One region of the Halomonas sp. G11 genome, then DNA from elsewhere that is predicted to be linked to it. Evidence: predicted binding sites of a transcription regulator. Region 1 holds the regulator's gene; the other holds the start of a gene.

Region 1 (7,783 bases):
GACATTGAGCAAGCCGCCATCGCAGGCTTGGCCAGCAAACTGGATGCGCATTTCGACCATGCCTGCGAGCTGATTCTGGCCTGCCAGGGACGCGTGGTGGTTACCGGCATGGGCAAGTCAGGCCATATTGCCGGTAAGATCGCGGCGACACTGGCCAGCACCGGCTCGCCAGCGTTTTTTGTTCACCCTGGCGAAGCCAGTCATGGTGATCTGGGCATGATTACCCGCAACGATGTCGTGGTCGCGCTCTCGAACTCAGGGGAAACCGCTGAGGTGACGGCCCTGCTGCCGCTGCTGAAGCGCCTGGGTACACCGCTGATCAGCATGACAGGACGCCCGACCTCTACGCTTGCCCAGCATGCGGATGCACACCTTAACAGCAGTGTCGACCGGGAGGCCTGCCCGCTGGATCTAGCGCCGACAAGCTCCACGACAGCGGCATTAGCCCTGGGCGATGCGCTCGCGGTTGCCCTGCTTGAAGCACGCGGCTTTACCGCCGAGGATTTTGCCCTGTCGCATCCCGGCGGCAGCCTGGGCCGACGCCTGCTGCTACGCGTTCGCGATTTGATGCACCAAGGCGATCGCCTTCCCCAGGTTGCCCTGGGCAGCCCCCTACGCGATGCGTTACTGGAGATCACCCGGCAGGGACTGGGGTTCACCTGCGTGGTGGACCCAGACGGACTGCTGGTCGGCGTATACACGGATGGCGACCTGCGCCGCACCCTGGATAATTTCCACGACCTGCGAGATGTACGGGTAGATGACGTCATGACCCGACCTGGCAAACGCATATCTCCCGACCTTCTCGCGGCGGAAGCCGTTCGCATCATGGAAGACAATCGCATTACCGCGCTGGCAGTGGTGGACGAACACCAGCGCCCGATAGGCGCGCTGCATATGCATGACCTGCTTGCCAGCGGCGTTATTTAACTTCAATCGACCGGAGACCCAATGTCCCTTTCTGCTGACCTACTCGACCGACTACGTCGCATTCGCTTATTTGCCCTTGATGTCGATGGTGTTCTCACCGACGGTCGGCTTTACTTTCAAGCCGACGGTGTCGAAATCAAAGCATTTCATACCCAGGACGGCCATGGGCTCAAGCTGTTGAAACGCGCAGGCATCTCGGTCGCCTTGATCACCGGCCGCGACTCCCCCATGGTCAGCCAGCGCGCCGCCGCACTGGGCATTCCCCACGTTTATCAGGGCTGCGAGGACAAACTGGCCGCCCTTCGCGGCCTTTGCCAGCGCCTGGAGCTTGATTTGTCTCAAGTTGCCTATTGTGGTGACGACCTGCCCGACCTGGCCAGCATCAAACGCTCAGGCGTCGGCATCACGGTACCCAACGCCCCTGACTACATGCACACCCACGCTGACTGGGTCACCGAACGCCTGGGGGGGCACGGTGCTGTCCGCGAAATATGTGATACGTTGCTTGATGCTCAGGGTCACTGGGGCGCGGTTGTCGATACTTATCTACACGGCTGAGGCACTATGCTAAAGACATGGCCTACGCGTCTGGGACTGGCACTTATCGTGCTGGCTCTGGGCGGCTTGCTGGTATGGCTGGACCCGGGCGGCCTTCAAACCGTCCCGACAGACCCGGACGCCCGTGCCGAGGAGCCAGGCCACGTCCTTCACGATGCCGAACTGACGCTGTTTGATGAGCAGGGGAATATTCAGCAGGGATTAACCACGCCTCGCCTGGTGCATACTCCCCAATCCGCCTCGACACTCGCCGAGACCCCGCATGCCACGCTTTATGACAGCGAGCGGCGCGTCTGGAACGCCACGTCAGAGATAGGTACGCTTAATACCCGTTCTCAGGAGCTGACGCTTTCGGGCGACGCAAGATTGATCGCCCCTGAAGAAGGCTGGCAGCTTGACACGGACGTTCTGCACTATGAGGGGAAAACCGCCCATGCGTGGAGTGACACTCATGTGCTGCTCCAGCAACCACCCCAGCGCATGACAGCACGGCGTATGGATGCATGGCTCAACGAGGAGGAAGTGCGGCTTGAAGGTGACGTTCAAGGCCACCACCCTCCGGAGACGCAACCCGGACAGGAATGAAACATGAAAGCGTTTATCTACACGGCGATGGCGGCTGCCTGCCTAGTGCCTTTTTATGCGACGGCGGATAACCACCAGCAGCCGGTTGAAGTCGTCGCCGACCAGCTCGACCTGGATCAGCGCGCCGGTACAGCGGTCTACACCGGCGACGTCGAAATTCGCCAAGGCAACATGCTGATAAGAGGCGACGAAGTGGAAATCCAGCGTAACGAGGAAGGCGAGCTCTCCCGGGCCACAGCGCTGGGCGAACGGGCCTATCTGCGGCGCCAGCCCGAGGATCAGGATGGCCCGATGGAAGGCTGGGGTCGGCGGGTGATCTACCATGTCGCCGAGCGCCGGGTCGAGTTGATTGATCAGGCGGAAATCATCCAGCAAGGCGACCGCTTTACCGGGGGACGCCTGGAATATTTCATCGACCAAGAGGTCGTCAAGGCGCGTTCCGATGTCGACAATCAAGAGTCGCAGCGCATTCGCATGACGCTGCAACCCGAAGGTTAAGGAGAGCCAGATGGCCGTTGCCGACAACAGCGCAACACGAACGCTATACGCCCGTCACTTGGCAAAAAGCTACAAACGCCGGCGCGTGGTGAAAGACATCAACCTGGATATCTCACAGGGCAGCATCGTCGGCCTGCTCGGCCCCAATGGCGCTGGCAAGACCACGTCATTCTACATGATTGTCGGCCTGGTCAAGGCAGATGCAGGCAGCGTTGGGATTGATCACCTCGACCTTTCCCGAGCGCCCATGCACGAGCGCGCCAAGGCAGGCATTGGCTATTTGCCCCAGGAGGCGTCGATCTTCCGCAAGCTTTCCGTCGCCGACAACATCATGGCCATTTTGCAAACCCGTAACGACCTGGACCGCGCCGGACGCGAAGCACGCCTGGAAACACTCCTGGAAGAGTTTCATATCACCCATATCCGCGACAATATGGGCATGAGCCTTTCCGGGGGCGAACGGCGGCGCGTCGAGATCGCAAGGTCCCTCGCCACCGAACCTGCGTTCATTCTGCTTGATGAACCTTTCGCGGGTGTAGACCCCATCTCCGTGGGCGACATCAAGTCGATCATCCGCGCCTTGAAAGACCGCGACATTGGCGTCTTGATTACCGACCACAATGTGCGTGAAACACTGGATATCTGCGACGTGGCCTACATCGTTGGCGACGGGCATATCATCGCCAGCGGTTCGCCGGACGCTATTCTTGACAATCAGGAGGTACGTGACGTTTACCTAGGTGCTGATTTTCGTCTCTAAAGCCCTTAATGGCATATTTATTGCCAATGGCATACTTATTGCACTTGCACCCGATCACAACTCGCACTAGGGTGGATGCTTTCCGATAAACGAGTGGTTCTCAGATGGTCATGAAAGCTTCTCTTCAACTGCGGATCGGCACCCAGCTCACCATGACACCTCAGCTGCAGCAGGCGATTGCCCTGCTACAGCTATCAACGCTCGATTTACGCCAGGAAATTCAGCAAGCGCTCGATGCCAACCCCATGCTCGAGCAGGAAGACGAGTTCAGCGAAAGCGAACAAGCCGCCAGCGAGCCGGAAGAAAGCGAGTGGGCAGATAGCATTCCCAAGGAGCTGTCCGTCGACAGCGACTGGTCAGATACCTATCAGGATACGGCTGGCAGCGGCAGCACAAGCAGCGACGGGCCTGACTTCGAGCGCCAGGCAGCCGGGCAAAGCCTTCATGGCCATCTCCTCTGGCAACTCGCCATGACCGATTTGAGCCAACGCGAACAGTTAGTAGCCGAAAGCCTGATTGATGCGCTGGATGCTAACGGCTATCTCACCCAACCCCTTAACGACATCCGTGAAGGACTGCGAGATCAGGGCGTGGAAGGCCTCAGCCAGCGCGAGGTCGAAACCATTCTGCTGCGGCTGCAACAGTTCGAGCCCACCGGCATCTTCGCCCGCGATCTTCGCGAATGCCTGATGCTTCAGCTCGCCGCCCTGCCCGACGACACCCCGCTGCTGATGCCTGCCCGGCGGCTGGTCCGCCAGTTCCTGGAAGCCCTGGGCAAGAACGATCAGCGCCTCCTCAAGCGGCGACTCGGTCTGGACGATGCACAGCTCGATGACGTCATCCAACTGATCAGAAGCCTGGACCCGCGCCCCGGCAGCGTTTACAGCGCCACTGACGATAGTTACGTGATTCCCGACCTGGTGGTTCACCACGATAACGAAGGCTGGCACCTCGAACTCAACCCCGAGGCCTTGCCCAAACTCAGGATTCAACCCGACTACGCCAGCCTGATCAAGCGCGCCGACAAAAGCCAGGATAACCAATTTCTCAAGGATCACTTGCAGGAAGCCCGCTGGCTGATCAAAAGCCTCTCCAGCCGCAACGACACCCTGCTACGCGTTGGGCGGGAAATCATTACCCGCCAGATCGGCTTTCTCGAACACGGCGAAGAAGCCATGAAACCGCTTATCCTGGCCGATATTGCCGATGCGGTGGAGATGCACGAATCGACCATTTCTCGTGTCACCACCCAGAAGTTCATCCATACACCGCGGGGCATTTTCGAACTTAAATACTTCTTTTCCAGCCAGATCAGTAGCCAGGACGGCGACAGCCACTCCAGTACGGCCATTCGCGCACGCCTCAAAAAACTGATCCAGGAAGAACCCCCCGGCAAACCCTTGTCGGATAGCCGTCTGGTCACCCTGCTGGAGGAAGCCGGTATCCACGTGGCCCGACGCACGGTCGCCAAATATCGCGAAGGCATGGGCATTCCTTCGTCCAGCGAACGCCGCCGCTTACGTTAGGCAAATGGAAACTCACTACAAGGGCTTTGCTTAACGCCAAAAAGGGTTACAATCGAAGAACAGTCCGACGGATAAGGAGTACGTCAATGCAAGTCAATATCACCGGTCATCATGTAGAACTGACTGACGCCTTGCGTGACTATGTCAACGAAAAGTTGGAACGCGTTGAGCGCCATTACGACAACATCACCACCGTACAGGTAACGCTCTCGGTCGAAAAAGAGCGTCAACAGGCCGCCTGTACGCTGCACGCTGCAGGCGCTGACTTGCATGCCGAGGCCCTTGATAACGATATGTACGCCGCCATTGACGCCCTGGCGGACAAGATCGATCGACAACTCGTTAAGCATAAGGAAAAAGCACAAGCCCGCGCCCAGGGCGCAGGTGTGCGTTAATTCAATGACGTTGGCCACAATCCTCCCCCCGGAACGCGTTCTCTACGATGTGCCCGGGGGCAGCAAAAAACGGGTGCTGGAGTTTTTCAGCACCTTTATCGCCCAAAACATTCCCAGCCTCGACAGCCAGGAGGTGTTCAGCCGTCTGATTGGCCGTGAACGCCTCGGCAGTACGGGGATTGGTAACGGCGTGGCGATTCCCCATGCGCGAAGTCCGCATTGTGATTCGCCCATCGCCGGCTTTCTCAAACTCAATGAAGCGGTCGACTTCGACGCCATTGACGGAGACCCGGTTGACCTGGTGTTTGTTCTGCTCGTGCCAGAAGAAGCCGACGACACGCACCTGGCACTGCTGGGCCAAGTTGCCTCCATCATGAATGATGCCGACACGCGCCAGCAGCTACGCAAGTCGGGTAGTCAACGTGAATTGCTGGACCTCATCTCCGCCAAGATACGCGAACAGGCTGCCAGCCTTTAAATAGGCGAGGCGCTTAATGGACCGTCCTAATCCCGGGTCGCTTGTCCAAGTCGCTTGACCGCAAGCAAGAGAGCCTTCATGCAACTCGTCATTATTAGTGGCCGATCGGGGTCAGGCAAATCGATAGCTTTACAGGCGCTGGAAGATCTGGGTTATTACGCTATTGATAACCTGCCCGCCATGCTGCTGGATTCCCTGGTGGAGGAGTTGCGCGATCAGGGCGATCGCACCCACTTGGCTGTCAGTATTGACGCACGCAACCTGCCAGGCGCACTTGCCAAACTTCCCGAACTGCTCAAAGAGCTTCGGCAGCGGACCATCAAGTGCCAGATCGTGTATCTCACCACCGACGCACGCATTTTGCTGGAACGCTATTCAGCTACTCGCAGACGGCACCCGTTAACCCGCAACAGCAGCCTCACGCTAGAAGAAGCCATCGACAAAGAAGAGCAAACGCTGCACGAGATTCGCGACCTGGCCGATTTGACCATCGACACGACCCGGCTTTCGGTGCATGACCTTCGTCGCCGCATCACTGATCAGGTCGCCCATCAGCGGCGTGACCAGCTAACGCTGACTTTCGAGTCCTTCGGCTATAAGCGCGGCGTTCCGCTGGATGCGGATATTGTCTTTGATGTCCGCTGCCTGCCCAATCCCTACTGGGATCCGGCGTTACGGGGCTCCACTGGCCGCGACGCTGACATCATTGCGTTTTTGTCCAGTTACCCACTGGTCGATGACATGACCCGCGATATCGAGGCCTGGCTTGAACGCTGGCTGCCAGCCTATCAGCACAGCCAGCGCAGCTACATGACGGTTGCGATTGGCTGTACCGGCGGTCAGCACCGCTCGGTTTACATCGCTGAACAACTGGCGCAACGCATCGCCAATCTGATGGGTGAAGTACAATTACGCCACCGCGAGCTGGGCTTGCAATACACGGTCAACGCACCGCTTTAGTTCGAGCCACGTTGACCAGACCATCATCTATCGCGAAGACCCTCATAGCCAAAAGGAACCAGGGTGCCAGAACGTAGACTTACCCTCACTAACCAACGCGGCCTTCACGCGCGGGCCGCCACAAAGCTTGTACAATGCAGTCAGCAATTTGACGCCAATGTCCGCGTTTACAAACAGCACCAGGAAGCCGATGCCGCCAATATCATGGCGCTGCTGATGCTCGCAGCCCCCTGTGGCACGGAGTTATGCATCAAAGCAGAAGGCGATGACGCCGAACAGGCCCTGGATGCCATTCAATCGCTGTTCGACGCCCGCTTTGACGAAGACAAATAAAACCCAGTCTGCAACGCTCGGCTAGTTGCCGGCGATGGTCATGCCATCAATCAGCCAGCTACCGGAATGGATACTGCCGCGGCGGTCGATGTCATCACCCACGCCCGTAAGCGCACCGAACATGCGTTCCAGGTTACCCGCGATGGTGAACTCTTCGATAGGGTATTGCACCACCCCGTTTTCGACCCAGAAACCGGCTGCACCGCGGGAATAGTCGCCCGTGACACCGTTAATGCCCTGCCCCATCAGCTCGGTCACCCAGACACCTGTGCCCATTTGCTCGAACAGGGCGGCCGGGCTGGATAACGGCGCGGTAATGCGCAGATTGCGTGCGCCCCCGGCGTTACCCGTGGTATTCATTCCCAAACGCCGTGCGCTGTAGGATGACAGCATATAGCTCGCTATCTGGCCGTTTTCGATAAAGCGGTTGTTGCGCGTTTGAACCCCTTCCCCATCAAAGGGAGAGCTTGCCGTCGCACCAATCTCCATCGGTCGTTCTTCAAGGCTAAACCAATCGGGAAACAGCGGCGTATTGAGTCGGTCACACAGAAACGACGCCTGACGGTATAGCGCGCCGCCTGCCAGCGCGCCCATCAGATGGCCCACCAAGCCACTTGCCAGACTTGGATCGAACAGCACCGGATAAGCGCCCGTTGGTGGACGCCTGGCCCCCAAGCGACGCAGGGTACGCCTGGCCGCCTCGCGCCCCACGGCGGCCGGGTCGGATAAATCGTCAGGGTTGCGCGCCGAGGTATAGTCC
Region 2 (7,783 bases), on a different contig from region 1:
GCATTGTGGGCGCCGTCTTGGGTGGTTTCCTGTTTAGCCTGTTGGGCCTGCAGGCCGGCGGGTTTATTGGGTCACTGGTAACGGCCATCGTCGGGGCGGTGGTATTGCTGTGGGTCATCAGTAAAGTGAAACAGGCCTAGCGCCCTAGTCGGCAACTAACCGTTGTGCACTTGCCACGAACCCGCGCCGTTAAGCGCGGGTTCGTGTGTTTGGGGCGTTACCAGCCGCCCTGGCCCTCAAGCAGGCTGCGCGTATTGTTGTTCAGCGCAAGCCTGAAGTCGGCACTGCCCAGGACCATGGCATCACTCGAGCGCACCACCCGGGCACTGACGTAGACGTAGTCCTGCCCCTGGGCATAGGTTCCCATCAGGATGGAGCGTGCATCGTGCTGGGCGCTCAGGCGTTGAACCTGCCGAGACAGGATCAGCTCGCCGACGCTTTCTTCGATAAACATGCTGTCGCGCATCTTGACCTCACGCACCTGCATGCCCTGGCGGCCCAGCGCCGATGCCATGAGTTCTGAACTGATACGTCCAAGCGTGGAGGATTGACTCAGGTTGTCGATGCTCACGAAAGTCGCGGCAATCATGGGGCTGTAACGTGTTATGTCAGGGTTGCTTGCCACCATCTGCTCAGCCGCTTTTTGTGTCAGCTCGGGCAGGTCTGGAGCAGGCTCCTGTTGTTGCGTATTACTGCCGCCAAGTGCACTACAGCCCGTAAGGCTCAATACGAAAAGGCCGACCGTCAACCATCGGGCAGCGGAAAGCAGGCGTGCTGAGTGCATAACGGCAAATGACATCGCAGACATGGCATTACCACCTATCCGTAATTGAAACCGAGGGCGTTGATGGCGCTGAAGGGGTGCGGTCGGGGGCATAGTGACGCCGGTCGCCGCTGTTAATGTAATAAATGTTCGACGATGAATAGAGAATTTGCTCACCGTCGAGAATCTGGGTGGTGACGATGATTTCTTCGTTACCGGTGTGTGTCCAGCTGCCGCTGGTGACGTCAGCGGCGATGGCGGCCGGGATGAGCCCCAGGGCGGGTTCTGCCCATTGGTTAATCGGTATCGCGGCCACGGCTATACCGCCTGCCAGGGCGGTGAATGCCCCCACGGGTGGGCGTACAAAGTCCCGGTCACGGTGCTCAACGACGTCAACGTCGATATGAACCTCGGCGCTGCTGGGCAGAGGCTGAGTGGTCAGGTTGGCGCCCCGGGAGACCAGTTCACTGGTGAGCAGCGTACGAAAGCCACGGCCAAATTCACCGCCACTGTAAGCGTGGGTGGCGTCTTGCGGGGCATCCGGGATGTATAAGTCACGGAAACGGACACGCTCGCGCTTCAGTATCTGTGTCGCCTCGTGGCGGGCGAGGACCTTCCAGTGATGGGCAGCCTGCATGCGCTGCTGCTCACTGTAGGGGTACGTCGTGGCGATGGGCGCTTGCGATGTATTGGCATAGAAGCAGCCACTTAGCGTCAGACAGGCCAGGCCGATGACAAGTGGGCGTAGCGCTGACGAGGGTATATCGATTTTACGGGTGCGCACCGGGTGGTTCCTTCTCGCTACGAAACGGCTTTTTGATAGACTAGGCAGCGCTAATGACAACGCCACGCATTAATAGTCGGCCAGGGAGCCAAAAACTTGAATGAGTAATCACACGGATGCTTGAAGATCACCGCAGTGGACCTCGCCACGACTCGCTCATGTCCCCCTACCGCGAAGATGACAGCGGTAGTATCTGGATGGTGAGCTACATCGATATCATGACGCTACTGGTGGCGCTGTTTGTGATCATTATTGCGGCAGCCGGTGCCACAAGCCCGACATGGATGGCAACAGAACCACCTCCCGAGCCGCTTTTTGATTCGCCACCGCCGCTTGAGGTACCGCTGCCAGAACCGCTGGCCAATATGCGTGATGAGCGAAGATATGCGACCAATTGGCTGGGGGGCGAGTTGCTGACCAGCACGATCACGGCGGCCCAGGGAGTGGCCGGACGCCCCAGACGAACCACGCGCGGTGTCCCCCCGCTGCTTGCCATGCCTGATCCGGTAGCGGAGCCACTGGCCGCGTTGCCTGAACCCCGTTTGCCGATGCCCTTGGTGCCGGTTGAGCAGTCAGCGCTTCAATTTCCGCTGGCTGATTATATGGTCGTCCTCACGGATAATCCCCCGAGTAATGTCGAGACGCTCAGCGATAATGCCATTGACGGTGCGTTGGCCCTGAGGGAGCAGGTGGAGAGCTCCCCTTATCTACCTGATTTAGAGGGTGTCGAGGTCTCACGGGTAGAAGAGGGCATCAGTTTGCGGGTGCAGGACAAGCTGCTGTTTCCCTCAGCGGAAGCGGAATTAACCGATGGTGGAAGCGCATTGATCAGCTCTCTGCTCGACACTATCCAGCGTTATGACGGTGAAGTATGGGTTGAGGGCCATACGGATAGTCGAACGATTGACACCCCTGAATATTCATCCAACTGGGCGCTATCCAGTGCTCGGGCGATCGCGATAGTGGAAGCCTTGGAAGCGGCTGGGGTTGCATCGGATCGCTTGCGTGCCGTTGGACTGGCGGCCACTCAATCCCTGGCAGATAATGACACGGCAGAAGGGCGGGCGCGTAATCGCCGAGTCGAAGTCGTCATCCATGTAGAATAAATGCCCGACAAAAAAAGCCCGCCGGGGAAGGCGGGCATAAAGGGCTTGGCTCACTGCAGCCCACTGGCAGAGGGGGTGGGGTGTACAGGGTTGCCAGTGGGTACAATTTCAGTATAGCTATTTATTGCGCCTTGCCAAGCTTTGTATTGGATTTTTTGTTATTAAATGTAACGCTCGGCGGCACTATCCTGGCGCGGCTGTGTTTTACCTGCCCTGTCTTATTGCACCAGAAAAGTGCACTGCAACTTGCGTCTCCGCTGAAACCGTTACCCCCTTCAGGTATTACCCCCTGTCACCTTATGGATATCAAAGCGTTAAAGGCGTTGGCACGTATTGTGCTAGGCAATAAAACACGCTGTCATCGCCATCTCTATCAAGTGGCGATTGAGTGCGTCCACCGCTTAGCAGTAGAGAGGCTGCGCCATGCTTGAACACGCCAGCGCTTCGGCGCCCCCCGACGACCGAGTGGACCCGCCGCGTCTTGTGGTCACCGACCTTGATGGCTCGCTGCTTGACCACCATAGCTATGACGCCTCCCCGGCAAAGGCCTGGCTGGCCCGATTAAAGCAGGCGAAGGTGCCGGTGATCCCCGTGACCAGCAAAACCCGTGCGGAACTGTTCCCCCTGCGTGAAGCGCTGGGGCTGACGATGACCCCGTTTGTGGCTGAAAATGGGGCTGTTATCGGCCTTCCGCCGGGGTGGTGTCATGCGCGGCTGGATCGGCCGGGCAACGGGCGTGACGGGATGGTTATCAAGCATCCAAGCGTTGATATTGGTTTTATTCGTGCCCGCCTTGACGTCTGGCGCAAGCGGCTCGGTTTGCGCTTTACCCCGATGAGCGAGCTTACCCTTGACGACTTGACCGGGCTGACCGGGCTCGACACTCACCAGGCACAGATGGCCCGCCAGCGGGAGGGTAGCGAGCCGTTGCTCTGGCACGATGATGACACCTCGCTTGAGACGTTTCGCCGCGCGCTGGAAGGTGACGGCCTGCAACTTACCCAGGGAGGGCGCTTTTATCACGTTATGGGGAGCGCATCCGACAAGGGGAGTGCGGTCACCTGGCTGGTCGGGCGATTCCGGGCGCTGCGCGGTCGTGAGCCGCTGTCCATCGGCTTGGGCGATGGTCCCAACGATGTGTCGATGTTAAACGCCGTCGATCAGGCGGTCGTGATCCGGGGTCACCATGATCTGAAGGTTGAACCCACTAATCCCCAGCTTTACCGAACGCGAGCCACTGGCCCAGAGGGCTGGGTAGAAGGCATGTCTCACTGGTGGGGTAAGGCGTTTGCTCCGACCAACCCGCGTGATGCAAAGGAGGTAAACGCATGAGTGATTTCCATCAGAACGGCGTCATTACCGATTTTCATAACCTGACCCGCCGCCCGGTCGAGGCGCTGGAAAAAGAGCTATGCCAGTTTGCCCGGCGGCGGCCCATGGGGCTGATCCTGCCATCGTTGTTTTCAGAGCTGGAAGGCCCGGCACTCTCGGCCATTGTCGATGAGCTGGTCAAGGTGCCCTATCTCGGCGAGATCGTGATTGGCCTGGACCGGGCCGACCGCGAGCAGTTCTTGTATGCGCGGGAGTTTTTCTCGCGCCTGCCGCAGCACACACGTATCTTATGGAACGACGGGCCGCGCCTGCGTGCCCTGGATGCCGAGCTGGAGCAGCACGGGCTGGGCGCATTAGAGCCTGGGAAAGGGCGCAACGTCTGGTATTGCGCGGGCTATGTGTTGGCCTCGGCGCGCTCGTCGGTAATTGGGTTACACGACTGCGATATTCTCACCTATGATCGCGGGCTGCTGGCGCGTCTGATGTACCCGGTCGCTCACCCGCGTTTTAACTACAGTTTCTGCAAGGGCTATTACCCCCGCATTGCCGAGGGAAAGCTCAATGGGCGCGTATCGCGGCTGATGGTGACGCCGTTGCTAAGGGCGCTTAAAACCGTGTGCGGTCCGTTACCTTACCTTGATTACCTGGACAGCTTCCGCTACCCACTCTCGGGCGAGTTCGCCATGCGCAGCGACGTGCTCGAGGGGATACGCATCCCGGCGGACTGGGGGCTTGAAATTGGCGTTCTCTCCGAGCTCCAGCGCAATTACTCGCCGCGTCAGCTTTGCCAGGTCGACATCGCCGATGCCTATGATCACAAGCACCAGCCGGTCAGTGAAGACAACCCCGACGCCGGGTTGAACCGCATGAGTCTGGATATCGCCAAAGCCCTTTACCGTAAATTGGCAACCCAAGGGATTACGTTCAGCAGTGAAGATTTCCGCACCCTGAAAGCCACCTACTACCGGCTGGCGTTGGACTTGATCGAGGCTTATGACCACGATGCGACCATGAACGGTTTGAGTCTTGATCGGCATAGCGAAGAGCAGGCCGTTGAACTCTTTGCCAGCAACCTGCTGGAAGCGGGTAACCTGTTTTTGGATAACCCCCGCGAACGCCCCTTTATCCCCAGTTGGAACCGTGTCCAGGCAGCGGTGCCTGACCTGCTCATGCGCATGCACGAAGCGGTAGAGCTGGATAATCAGGGCGATGTTTAAGGCGGTTTGAAGACTGGCTGGGCAGGCCATGTAAGGGGCTTGCCCAGCCGGAAAGGCTTTATTTAGCCATGGCGAGAGGAGGGGAGGGACTGTGTTGCCGAGGCTTGGTGGCCGGCAATTTGGAAATGCGCGACCCGCTGGCGTAGCTCAAAGCTGAGATCTGCCAGGCGTTGGGTGGCCCCGGTACTTTCTTGTACCAGCCCGGCATTTTGCTGGGTCATTTGATCCATCTGGGTGACGGCCTCGTTGACCTGCTCGATGCCGTAACTTTGTTCCTTGGTAGCCGCCGAGATTTCTTTCACCAACGTATCAAGCTGCCGAATATTGTCGACGATACCGCTAATCACGCTGCCGGTGTCGCGCACCTGGCGGGTGCCTTGCGTGATATGAGCGTCAGAATTGTCAATCAGTGTCTTAATCTCTTGGGCGGCCGTTGCCGAGCGGCTGGCCAGTTGGCGGACTTCACTGGCGACCACGGCAAAGCCGCGTCCCTGTTCGCCGGCCCGAGCCGCTTCAACAGAGGCGTTAAGCGCCAATATATTGGTTTGAAACGCAATCGAGTCGATCGTTTCGATGATACCGCTCATTTGTTTCGCGCTATCGTTAATCGTCGACATGGTATCAATCACGGACTCCATTGCTTCGCTGCCTTGCTGAGCACTGTCGGTGGTTTTGCTTGCCAGTTGGCTTGCGTGGTCAGCGTGTTCAGCGTTTTGTTTTACCGTTGCGGTCAGCTGTTCCATGCTGGAAGCCGTCTCGGCAAGTGACGCCGCTTGTTGCTCGGTACGCGTGGATAACTCTTCGTTAACGCCGACGATCTGTTCAACAGAGGTGTTCACGTTATCCGCACTATGGTGAATGCTGCCGATGGTGTCTGATAGCGTTTCACGCATGCGGTCAATATCAAACAGCAAGCTTTGCTGGTCCCGGGCGGAGAGCTTTGTCGTGCGCGTCAAATCGCCGTCGGCAATATGCCGGACCACGCTGGCGGCGTAGCGAGGATCACCCCCTAAACGGCGGGACACATCACGAATCACCCAGCCCATCAGCAGCGTCACCGGCACCCCGATAATCAACAAAATGACGCCCGAGCGGATTAGGCTCGATACAAACGCCGCATTGATATCATCGACATAAACGCCAGATGCCAGTGACCATCCCCATTCAGGCAAATGCGCCACATAGCTTAACTTGGGCACCTGCTCCTCGCCGCCCAAGCGAGTGGAGTAGTAACCTACGTGACCACCGCCTGCCTGCGCCATTTCAAGAAGATCGGCATACAGCCTTAGTCCGCTGGCATCCTGGTAGTCGCTCATGTCGGTACCAGCATCGCGACTGGGGTGGGAGACAATGCGCAGGTCGTTATCAAACGCAAAGACATATTCACCGTCGCCAAACCGGACGTTGGCGATATTATCAATAGCGCGTTCCTGCGCTTCTTCGAGGCTCAATTCCCCAGCCTCAACCTTTGCCTGTAGCGCTTCAATCTGGCTGTGCACGCCTTCAATGACGTATTGCAGGCTGTCACGGCGTTCACTCTCGATGGTCTGCCGGTTTTCCCATGCCAACCAGCCCACCAGTAACAGCATGGCACTCCAGATAATGGCGAGCGTACCCCATAGTTTTTGCGTCGTTGTCATACGCTTCATAATGCTTCCTGATGATGTCGATAATATGTGTTATGTGTGAGAACCAGCCACGTAGTGTTTATCGACTCAGCCAGTAAAATCTTGACTACCAAAGTGGGTTGTCCAGTTAATAAATTTTATTGTTTATATGAAAAATATATTAATTTATTCTAATTTATAAGGCTTATAAAAAGCCAGAGACAGCAATAGAGCCGCCTCTGGCTGATAGCATCGTCTGATGGGGGCGCTAAAAAGCGTAGCGTCAACCGGCGCGAGCATGCGTTAGCGTGTCGAGCGCACTTCGCCGTATGCAGGCGCTGGTTTGGCAACTCAAACAGCGTAAGACGGCGCTTTGCTCACCAGTGCCTTCGAGGCGAAAGCGGGCCAGAAACGCTGAGGTGGGAGACTCGAAATTGCCGCAACGGCGGCAAATGATGTCAACACCGCGGACTTTGTAGTTGATGATGATAGGTTGCACGCTGACCTCCTACCCGTGGGTGTTGTTGGGTCACTCGTCACACAACCTGGTAGTGGCAAGTGGTGGACTATTAACCATAGGCCATGGTGGGGAGTTCGGTGAGCAAAAAAGTCATTTTTTTCGACTTTCATATCCTGGGTTAGATAAACCCTTGGTCTTGAAGTGCACTGTGGGCGCCTAGCGCAGAGGATGCGCATCAGGGAAGACCAAGCAGGATGCTTGATGGACTCAAGGACGCATGAACAGGACGTTCATGAAGAAGGATCAAGGAGGACCTGCTCAAACCCCAGCCCGCAATGGCTGGGGTTTTTTGCGAATGCCGTGATCAATCGGCTTTTTCAGCGTTTTCTTCGTCGTCGGGTTTGTCGCTACCCTGGTGGCCAAGGGGGCTTGCCTGGTCAAGGCGTGGATGGTTATCGAGGAATTCACGCTTCAGGTCAGGCAGTTTATCCAGCGCTTTCAAAGTGTGGGTCAA

What was found. The regulator sigma-54, encoded in region 1, starts transcription at its own class of promoters, with help from an activator protein. The targets are predictions, from matches to a motif close to TGGCACNNNNNTTGCTNT.
Region 2: the regulator sigma-54 is predicted to act here: its motif matches at 2,978-2,995, upstream of ADS46_RS17615 (HAD-IIB family hydrolase).

The regions. Positions count from the first base shown of each region.
Region 1 covers NZ_LYXG01000040.1:94,857-102,639, forward strand. The annotation lists gene ADS46_RS14205 (KpsF/GutQ family sugar-phosphate isomerase) at 1-930, shown strand, start outside; gene ADS46_RS14210 (KdsC family phosphatase) at 952-1,488, shown strand; gene lptC (LPS export ABC transporter periplasmic protein LptC) at 1,495-2,073, shown strand; gene lptA (lipopolysaccharide transport periplasmic protein LptA) at 2,077-2,571, shown strand; gene lptB (LPS export ABC transporter ATP-binding protein) at 2,582-3,331, shown strand; gene ADS46_RS14230 (RNA polymerase factor sigma-54) at 3,436-4,857, shown strand; gene hpf (ribosome hibernation-promoting factor, HPF/YfiA family) at 4,944-5,252, shown strand; gene ADS46_RS14240 (PTS sugar transporter subunit IIA) at 5,257-5,730, shown strand; gene rapZ (RNase adapter RapZ) at 5,809-6,690, shown strand; gene ADS46_RS14250 (HPr family phosphocarrier protein) at 6,754-7,023, shown strand; gene pmbA (metalloprotease PmbA) at 7,045-7,783, opposite strand, start outside.
Region 2 covers NZ_LYXG01000043.1:113,954-121,736, reverse strand. The annotation lists gene ADS46_RS17635 (GlsB/YeaQ/YmgE family stress response membrane protein) at 1-140, shown strand, start outside; gene ADS46_RS17630 (FlgO family outer membrane protein) at 218-808, opposite strand; gene ADS46_RS17625 (hypothetical protein) at 813-1,547, opposite strand; gene ADS46_RS17620 (OmpA family protein) at 1,664-2,653, shown strand; gene ADS46_RS17615 (HAD-IIB family hydrolase) at 3,077-3,985, shown strand; gene ADS46_RS17610 (glycosyl transferase) at 3,982-5,202, shown strand; gene ADS46_RS17605 (methyl-accepting chemotaxis protein) at 5,265-6,851, opposite strand; gene ADS46_RS17595 (M20/M25/M40 family metallo-hydrolase) at 7,634-7,783, opposite strand, start outside.